Regions from separate parts of the Streptococcus pyogenes genome, predicted to be linked through region 2. Evidence: predicted binding sites of a transcription regulator. Region 2 holds the regulator's gene; each other region holds the start of a gene.
What was found. The regulator CtsR, encoded in region 2, represses protease genes until heat stress. The targets are predictions, from matches to a motif close to TTGGTCAAAAAAGGTCAAANA.
Positions count from the first base shown of each region.

Region 1 (3,288 bases), 450 kb from region 2:
TTTAGGACCAATCCTATCCGTTCTTATTAAAGAAGTGACAGTCAACTCAGTTATTCACTAATGCTCTAGTTGTCTCATTGTCTTGAAGTAGTGTGAGCATCTGTCAAAACCTTCTTACTTTAATAAGCTAACTAAATCTGAAACGCTAATCAGTAACTAGGGGGTTGTTAACCCTTTTGATGGTTGTTTGTTTCGTCGCGATGAAGGTTACCTACAAATTGGCGGTCAATATCATCAAAAGCTGATGGTCTAATGTCTTTAACACATTTCAAACGTCTCATTTCTTCTAATTTTGTGTCTAAATCATTTTTATTAATATAAATAATGAGGTAACGAGAGCGCTTGGAATGGTAATATAAATCACCAAATTTTGATAACTTTCTGGCATCTCGGTTATAATACAGGTAAACGACGAGTCCAATACGTTCTTGTTTTTGAAACATTCTAAATCCTTTTCTATTATATTTTGGTAGAGACCAAATAAGGGTCTTGGTCTTTTTGCTGCTTTGGCGATTCCACCGGACATATTATCAGTCAAGATCCTTTGCAAGTCAATTTGTGCTTCAACAGCGCCTTTAGTAGCAAGGTAAGGGTGGTACTACAGCATTGTTATGAGATCTAGGATAAGCCGATCTACAACACCTTTAATGGCAATGCCTTTTTTAGTTTTGGCTAGCATAATCTGATTATACCACACTTTAAGTAAAAGAGACGAAGAAAGACTGGCTAGGTCATCCTTTATGAAATCGTCATAACTTCTTGCACACAGCTGCTAAGGATCATCCTCAAACTATCTCATAATTGGTTGCAAAGGGATCTGAACTGACGTTTTAACTCTTGAAGCTGTTTTAATGCAGTAGGCTGTATCATTATTTTCCTTTCTAAGAGAAAAAGCATCCTAGAAGTTTCTAGAATACTTTTGCAGAGATCCTCTTTATTTTAGTTCGTTGTTTTCCATGATTTCATCAATGAAACCGTAAGCCAAGGTTTCTTCAGCACTCATCCAATAATCACGCTCAGCATCTTTATGGATTTGTTTAATCGTTTTTCCAGCATTTTGCGCTAAGATTTTTTCTAAACGGTGACGTGTTTTTAAGAGATGTTCTGCTGCGATAGCCATATCCGTTTGTTGCGTGCCACCACCTGTACCACCCATTGGCTGGTGGATCATATACTCTGCATTTGGTAACATAAAGCGTTTGCCTTTTGTTCCTGATGAAGCAATGACTGTCCCCATAGAAGCTGCCATACCCATGACAATAGTTTGCACATCGGCCTTGATAAAGTTCATGGTATCGACAATAGCCAAGCCTGCTGAGACAGAGCCACCTGGTGTGTTGACATATAGGTAGATATCTTTAGTGTTGTCTTGCGCGTCAAGGAATAAGAGCTGCGCTATGACAGAGTTGGCCATGTTGTCTTCGACAGGCCCTGTTAACATGATAATACGGTCTTTTAATAAACGTGAATAAATGTCATAAGAACGTTCTCCACGGCTAGTTTGTTCAATAACAACAGGAATCATAATACATTCTCCAATCTACAAGGGTTTTTAGTAGCGTCATTTTGAGAGACGGCAACCCACTAGGTCATCTCTTTTTTACTGATTGTCTTTATTATAATATTTTGGTCAATAAAGGTCAAATCATAAACTTGCTTTTCCTTTAAAGAAGAGAAATCTCTCTGATTTTTTAAACAAAATCAAGAACGATTGGCCTAAAAAGGCTACTATTTGATGGTTGTCTCTTTTATTTTGTCCCAAATAAACGATCACCAGCATCGCCCAATCCTGGCACGATATAGCCATGTTCATTTAAATGATCATCAAGTGCTGCTGTGAAGATATCAATATCTGGATGAGCTTCTTGAAGTTTTTTCACCCCTTCTGGTGCTGCAACTAAACAGACAAACTTAATATTTGCTGCGCCACGTTTTTTCAACGAATCCACTGCTAAGATAGCCGAGCCACCTGTTGCCAACATTGGATCAACAAGGAAAATTTGTCGTTGGTTAATATCTTCTGGTAGTTTAACGAGGTATTCAACAGGTTCAAGGGTTTCTTCATTACGGTACATGCCGATATGGCCAACTTTTGCAGCTGGTACCAAACTTAACAAGCCATCAACCATCCCAATACCAGCACGAAGAATCGGAACAATAGCTAATTTTTTACCAGCTAACTGTTTTTGGACCGTTTTTGAGACTGGCGTTTGGATGTCGACATCTTCTAAGGGAAGGTCGCGTGACACTTCATATCCCATCAGCATCGCAATTTCATTAACCAACTCACGAAAATCTTTAGTTGATGTGGTTTGACGACGTAAGATTGAAAGTTTGTGTTGGATAAGCGGATGCGAAATAACTTGACATTTTCCCATGTTGATATACTTCCTTCTATTTTTTTACACTTTTATCATTATACCAAAAATATCAGTAGTTTGCTTGGGAAATCCTGATTTTTTATCAGCTACCTTTACTAAGCGAGATCATTAAGAAAAAAACGATTTCGATAAGCACTCACGAAATCGTTCTTGGTGTCATTATATTAATGCCAGCCTAATTTCTGACGAAGGCGACTAGCTTTGCTACCAATTAATTTATCCAGTTGATGCGTCAGCAAGGTGAGTGCCGTGTAAACCGTCATTCCCAAGCCACCAATAATGAGGAGGTAAAGAAGGCTGGTCAAGCGGCCTGTCGGTTTAAAGGCATAGCCCAATAGCCAGTTGGCCACAAACACGACCAGTCCCATTAATAAGGTTTCAATTAAGGTTAATAATAAACGTTTTTGCAACAGTTTGCGGTTAAAATGAGTAACCTGATATAGGCGTCGATACATCAAATAAATCGGCACCACTAAAGCAATCGTCGTCGCTAGTAAAGGACCATAAGCATGTAGCAAATAAATAAGCGGTATCTGTAAAACTAACTTAATCAAGATACCATAGGCAAAGTAGTAAATCGCTTTTCGATTTTCAAAAAGAGCTTGAAGCATCGGTGAAAAGAGGGTGTAAAGCGCCAGTAGCAAGGTTTGAAAGAGAACCGCCACAAAGAGGTGAATGGCACGCTCCTCGCTAGCTCCGTAAAAAACAGAATATAGAGGTCTTGCTAAAATAATTGCCCCAGTAAGAGCAGGTAACAAAAACATCACTAACATTTCAATGTTGTTAATGATTAAACGAGCAGCTGCTTTCATGTCTTTTTTGACATAATTTTCAGTTAACAAGGCAATACCTACACCACCAATAGATGCTGCTACTGCAATTAAGACCATTGTAATTTTGGCTGGGT
Region 1 is NZ_LN831034.1:333,421-336,708, reverse strand. Features, by position in the region: gene B6D67_RS01850 (YlbG family protein) at 168-443, opposite strand; gene B6D67_RS01845 (ATP-dependent Clp protease proteolytic subunit) at 935-1,525, opposite strand; gene upp (uracil phosphoribosyltransferase) at 1,749-2,378, opposite strand; gene B6D67_RS01830 (putative polysaccharide biosynthesis protein) at 2,546-3,288, opposite strand, start outside.
Region 1: a site for CtsR is predicted at 1,627-1,647, ahead of B6D67_RS01845 (ATP-dependent Clp protease proteolytic subunit). Genes of this name have one in related genera too.

Region 2 (3,288 bases):
GGGTAGAAACAAAAAACTGCCCATTTTCCTTTAACGTCTTCATTTGTAACAGTGATGAATTTTCCATCGTGATAAGCTTGAGCTGAAAATTCAGCAATTTCTTTTCCAATTAGAGACATATAGTTGTCCTCCTTTTTTATAGTTTTATACTTGTATTATAAAAGAACAACAAGATTATGTCTACTCAGAAACCCTTGATTTTACTGGGAAATCAGCGATTATTTTCTGACAATTAAGTTGTGAAATAAATCACATTAATTAAAATGATTCTAAATAAGCTGAAGATGCCGTTAAATCAAAGGTTAATTTAATTATAATCTACAGAAAATATAATTGTTATTAAAGCGTTTACAAAAAACTTTTTTGATTCCGTTAAGGCAACTTAATATTATGGTTACCTAATCGCTAATATTGTAACCTATTTTGGCATGAGATCAGGGAATGGCTGTTATATTAATTGGATATGTCTTGTGCAAATAGTGCTTGACGGATTTGTGGAATTAGGGTAAAATAATCTTTGTTGTGGCGGTATAGCCAAGTGGTAAGGCACGGCTCTGCAAAAGCTTGATCGTCGGTTCAAATCCGTCTACCGCCTTTTATATACAAAACAAGCCTTGATTAACTTCGTGAAAACGTTGTTAAATCAAGGTTTTTATTTTTTGCGGCAGGATAAAAAAAGAGAAAAAAAGAAATAAAGTCGGTCAAAAGTCGGTCAAATTTCCCGAAGATGTCTTTTAGAGCCTGATTATTAGGTATGAAAAATACTATGGCCAAAATTGGTAAACGATTGCAAATAAAGGTCAGAGTTCTTACCCCCTTAAACGATATGCGTTAAAAGTTAGTTGAACTGCCGTGCACCTTAACGATAGACACGGTGATGTGAGAGCGAGTAGAGTTGAATCTCTACTTGTTTACCTTACCATAGTCAGCTTTATAAAGTAACCACCCATTACAATGCAACTATATTCTTAATGTTTTTAAGCATGTTATTGACAAGTGTTATAAAATGTGTTACTCTTAGTGAGTAAATTAGTTTTTGAGTTAGTATTTGTGTTTCAACATCTTTATTTCTCTCTATTTTTACAAATGATTTTTAGAAAGGAAGTGGATGTATATGGCACAAGGTACAGTAAAATGGTTTAATGCTGAAAAAGGTTTTGGTTTTATTTCAACTGAAAACGGTCAAGATGTCTTTGCACATTTTTCAGCCATCCAAACTAATGGTTTTAAAACGTTAGAAGAAGGACAAAAAGTGGCATTTGACGTCGAAGAAGGTCAACGTGGACCTCAAGCAGTCAATATCACTAAATTGGCCTAATCTGGTTAAAGTAACTAAAGAGAAGCAGATGTTGGAAACAGCAACTGCTTTTTTGATTTCTACCAGTTACCTTTAATGATTAAGAGTTGCGTTTAAGGTCTTGTATTTGTTATAATAATAGTCAGTTTTAGTCAAAATGTATTGACGTGGTGCTACTAAGTTTTTAGAGTAGCCCGCAAGCAAAGGAGTGACAGCATGCCAACCAAAAATACTTCAGACAGCATTGAAGAGTATATTAAAGAATTATTAGCTAAGTCAGGAATAGCAGAAATTAAGCGGTCCATGCTAGCAGATTCGTTTCAAGTTGTCCCAAGTCAGATCAACTATGTCATTAAAACCCGTTTTACGGAGAGTCGAGGCTATGAAGTAGAGAGTAAACGAGGTGGTGGAGGCTATATTCGTATTGCCAAGGTTCATTTTTCAGACAAACACCATCTGATTGGCAATTTAATGGCAACTATTGAAGACTGTATCAGTGAGCAAGTTTTCACGGACTCGATACAATTGCTTTTTGACGAACACTTATTGACAGAGCGTGAGGGAAATATCATTTTGGCTGTGGCGTCTGATGATGTTTTAGGAACTGATGGTTCAACTATTCGTGCACGAATGCTCTATCGCTTATTGCAACGAATTGACAGAAAGGGAAGCAATTAATGATTATGTATTCAACGAAGATGCAAGACATTTTTAGACAGGCGCAGTTCCAAGCTGCTCGCTTTGATAGCCATTGCCTGGAAACTTGGCATGTTTTGTTAGCTATGGTAGCTGTAGATAATTCTTTAGCAAATATGATTTTAAGTGAATATGATGCCCAAGTCGCCATAGAAGAATATGAAGCTGCAGCTATTTTAGCCATGGGCAAAACCCCTAAAGAACAGTTGTCTCGTGTAGACTTCAGACCTCAATCTAAAACTTTGACTAACTTGTTAGCTTTTGCGCAGGCTATTAGCCAAATCACTAGGGATCAAGAAGTCGGCTCTGAGCATGTCTTATTTGCTATTTTATTGAATCCAGATATTATGGCGAGTCGTTTGTTAGAAATAGCTGGCTATCAGATAAAAGATAACGGCAATGGGCAGCCGCGATTAGCTGACTTGCGAAAAGCAATAGAACGTCATGCAGGTTACAGTAAGGAAATGATCAAGGCTATTCACGAACTACGTAAGCCTAAAAAAACGAAAACACAAGGGACCTTTTCAGATATGATGAAGCCACCAAGTACAGCTGGTGAGTTGAGTGATTTCACAAGAGATTTGACTGAAATGGCAAGACAAGGTTTGTTAGAATCGGTGATTGGACGTGACCAAGAAGTATCTCGTATGATTCAGGTACTAAGTCGTAAAACGAAAAACAATCCTGTCTTGGTAGGTGATGCAGGTGTTGGTAAAACTGCGCTTGCTTATGGCCTTGCTCAACGGATTGCAAATGGCGCTATTCCTTATGAACTTAAGGAGATGCGTGTCCTAGAATTAGACATGATGAGTGTGGTAGCAGGAACCCGTTTTCGTGGGGATTTTGAAGAGCGCATGAATCAAATCATTGATGATATTGAAGCTGATGGTCAGATTATTCTTTTTGTTGATGAACTACATACTATTATGGGTTCTGGCAGTGGTATTGACAGTACACTTGATGCGGCTAACATTTTAAAACCAGCATTATCGCGCGGCACTCTTCATATGGTTGGAGCAACAACTCAAGAAGAATACCAAAAACATATTGAAAAAGATGCAGCTCTTTCGCGTCGTTTTGCTAAAATATTAATTGAAGAACCTAATACAGAAGATGCTTATCAGATTTTGATGGGCCTAAAATTATCTTATGAGACCTACCATAATGTCTCGATATCAAATGAGGCAGTTAAAACAGCTGTAAAAATGGCACACCGTTATTTAACCAGTAAAAATCTCCCTGATTCAGCTATCGATTTACTAGATGAAGCTAGTGCTGCTGTGCAAAACATGGTG
Region 2 is NZ_LN831034.1:1,801,622-1,804,909, reverse strand. Features, by position in the region: gene ahpC (alkyl hydroperoxide reductase subunit C) at 1-119, opposite strand, end outside; tRNA gene B6D67_RS09520 (tRNA-Cys) at 525-595, shown strand; gene B6D67_RS09515 (cold-shock protein) at 1,115-1,318, shown strand; gene B6D67_RS09510 (CtsR family transcriptional regulator) at 1,514-1,975, shown strand; gene B6D67_RS09505 (ATP-dependent Clp protease ATP-binding subunit) at 1,975-3,288, shown strand, end outside.

Region 3 (3,288 bases), 530 kb from region 2:
TCCATAAACATCACACGGTCTGCGACTTCTTTAGCAAAGCCCATTTCATGAGTCACAATAACCATAGTCATCCCAGATTTAGCCAAATCTTGCATGACAGCCAAGACCTCACCCACCATTTCTGGGTCTAGAGCTGAAGTTGGTTCATCAAAGAGTAAAACATCTGGATCCATAGCCAGTCCACGCGCAATCGCAATCCGCTGCTGTTGCCCACCAGAAAGACTAGCAGGATAAGCCTTGGCTTTTTCTGATAATCCAACTTTGTCCAACAAGCTCAAGGCTGTTTTGTCAGCCTCTGCTTTAGCCATTCCCTTAGTTTTGATTGGCGATAAAGTGATATTTTCTAAAATAGTCATATTGGGAAAGAGGTTAAACTGCTGGAAAACCATTCCCATTTTTTCACGCATGCTGAAAATATCATTCTTCTTATCGGTAATATCAATCCCCTCAAACCTAATCTGTCCCTTAGTTGGTACTTCCAAAAGATTCATGGTTCGAAGTAAGGTCGATTTTCCAGAACCAGAAGGGCCAATAATCACCACAACCTCTCCTGGCATAATGTCTAAATCAATTCCCTTAAGCACTTCATTGTGCCCATAATACTTGTGCAAGTCTTTAATTGAAATAATAGCCTCAGTCATCAATGATTACCTCCTTGCGCCATGTGACGTTCTAAGACTGCCAATAACTGTGCCATCACTGTTGTGACCATTAAGTAGTAAAAAGCAGCCACCAGTAAAGGGGAAATTGGAGAATAAGTAGCCGTTACCACCGATTGGGCACCATTCCAAAGTTCCATCACTCCAATGGTTTGTAAAAGAGCACTATCCTTAATAATGGTAATAAATTCATTTCCTAAGGCTGGCAAAATATTTTTAAAGGCCTGAGGCAAAATCACATAACGCATGGCATTTTGAGGACGAATACCTAGTGAATAAGCTGCTTCTAATTGCCCTTTTGGTACAGCCTCAATACCTGCTCTAACAATTTCTGAAATATAAGCACCGCTATTCAATGAAATGATAATAATTCCAGGAAGTAGTCTTGAAAAGTCCAAGTCTAAAACCCCAAAACCAATAGTAGGCATATTGTTAAAATGCATCCAAGCAAAGGCAATCATGATTTGAACCACCATAGGTGTTCCCCGAAAGATCCAAACGTAAAGATTAACGACCCAGGTCAACGGCTTCACATGACTACGCTTAATCAGGGTTACCAAGACACCAATAAGGGTTCCAAAAAAGACAACGCTGACTGAAATCATAATGGTGACAAGTACACCGTAGTTAAAGTAGGCCCAGTATTTGGGCAAAAATGACAAATCCATTTATATCTCCTCATAAGTCCTAGGTTCATTACAATAAAGATAATTATACCATCTGATGAATATTAATACAATACTTTTTGACAATAAAAAAACCTGCCTCAGGCAAGTCTCTTTACTATGTCAAGCTTAATATAATAAATCGTAGATTTCCATTGCAATCAAGTCAATGCTATCAAAGGAATATGACTCACGCGCTTCAACATCACGCAATGTGAAAACAGGTCCATTTTCAGGATCATTTGAAAAGGCAACTTCTGCAACAACAACACCATCGCGTTCAAAATTTCGCTTGAGATTACCGCCATCTGTCACCATCAACTCCAAACGATTGATGATTCTCACCAAATGTGATTCCATTTCGTTTCTCCTATTCGTTTTTTATCCCTCTTATTTTAACACAAAACAAGGGAAACTAACAAGGAAAGTAATATATTTATTGATATTTTACTTTTTTTACTCTTTTCAATGATTTTAAACATTTGCTCATTGGAAACTTAATAAAGTTACTCTGTCATGTTACTCTCTAAAAGCTAACGCTAAAGCGATAAACTTTTTACTTGATTTCCCAAGCCGTGGTGCTATAATATGAATATAAAGTTTGACCATTTTTGACTAAATGACTTTGACTTTTAGATAAACCCTCGGAGGTATATTATGCTGTGTCAAAATTGTAATTTAAACGAATCTACTATTCATCTTTATACAAGTGTTAATGGAAAACAAAGACAGGTTGATCTCTGTCAAAATTGTTATCAAATCATGAAATCCGATCCTGCCAATTCTATTTTAAATGGCCTAACCCCAGGATATAGAGCACAAGATAGATCCACAAGTCCTTTCTTTGATGACTTTTTTGGTGATTTGAATAATTTTAGAGCTTTTGGTAATCTTCCAAATACCCCACCTACTCAGGCAGGGCAAAATGGAAATGGCGGAGGACGCTATGGTGGTAACTACAACGGACAACGACCTGCTCAGCCACAAACACCAAATCAGCAAGCAAAGGGCTTGTTAGAAGAGTTTGGGATTAATGTCACAGATATTGCAAGAAATGGTAATATTGATCCTGTTATTGGTCGTGACGAAGAGATTACACGCGTTATCGAGATCCTCAACCGCCGTACTAAAAATAATCCTGTGCTAATTGGTGAGCCTGGAGTTGGTAAAACTGCTGTTGTAGAAGGTTTGGCTCAAAAAATTATTGATGGTACTGTTCCTCAAAAACTCCAAGGCAAGCAAGTGATTCGTCTTGATGTGGTTAGCCTCGTTCAGGGAACAGGTATCCGTGGTCAGTTTGAAGAGCGCATGCAAAAATTAATGGAAGAAATTCGCAATCGCAAGGATGTGATTCTCTTTATTGATGAAATTCATGAGATTGTCGGTGCTGGTTCTGCAGGAGACGGCAATATGGATGCTGGTAATATTTTAAAACCAGCCTTGGCCCGTGGTGAGTTGCAACTCGTTGGTGCTACTACATTAAATGAATACCGTATTATTGAAAAAGACGCTGCCTTAGAACGACGTATGCAACCCGTTAAAGTTGATGAACCTTCTGTTGAGGAAACCATCACGATTTTAAAAGGTATCCAACCGAAATACGAAGACTATCATCATGTCAAATATAGCCCAGCCGCTATTGAAGCTGCCGCTCATTTATCTAACCGCTATATTCAAGACCGTTTTCTTCCTGATAAGGCTATTGACCTTCTGGACGAAGCTGGTTCCAAAATGAATCTAACCCTCAACTTTGTTGATCCTAAAGAAATTGACAAACGTCTTATTGAAGCTGAGAATCTCAAGGCGCAAGCTACTCGAGACGAAGACTATGAACGCGCAGCTTATTTCCGCGATCAAATTACAAAATACAAAGAAATGCAGGCTCAAAAAGTCGATGAGCAAGATATTCCCATCATTACTGAAAAAACCATTGAAGCTATTGTAGAGCAAAAAACTAATATTCC
Region 3 is NZ_LN831034.1:1,270,847-1,274,134, forward strand. Features, by position in the region: gene B6D67_RS06815 (amino acid ABC transporter ATP-binding protein) at 1-641, opposite strand, end outside; gene B6D67_RS06820 (amino acid ABC transporter permease) at 641-1,327, opposite strand; gene B6D67_RS06825 (YkuJ family protein) at 1,454-1,684, opposite strand; gene B6D67_RS06830 (ATP-dependent Clp protease ATP-binding subunit) at 1,982-3,288, shown strand, end outside.
Region 3: a site for CtsR is predicted at 1,923-1,943, ahead of B6D67_RS06830 (ATP-dependent Clp protease ATP-binding subunit). Genes of this name have one in related genera too.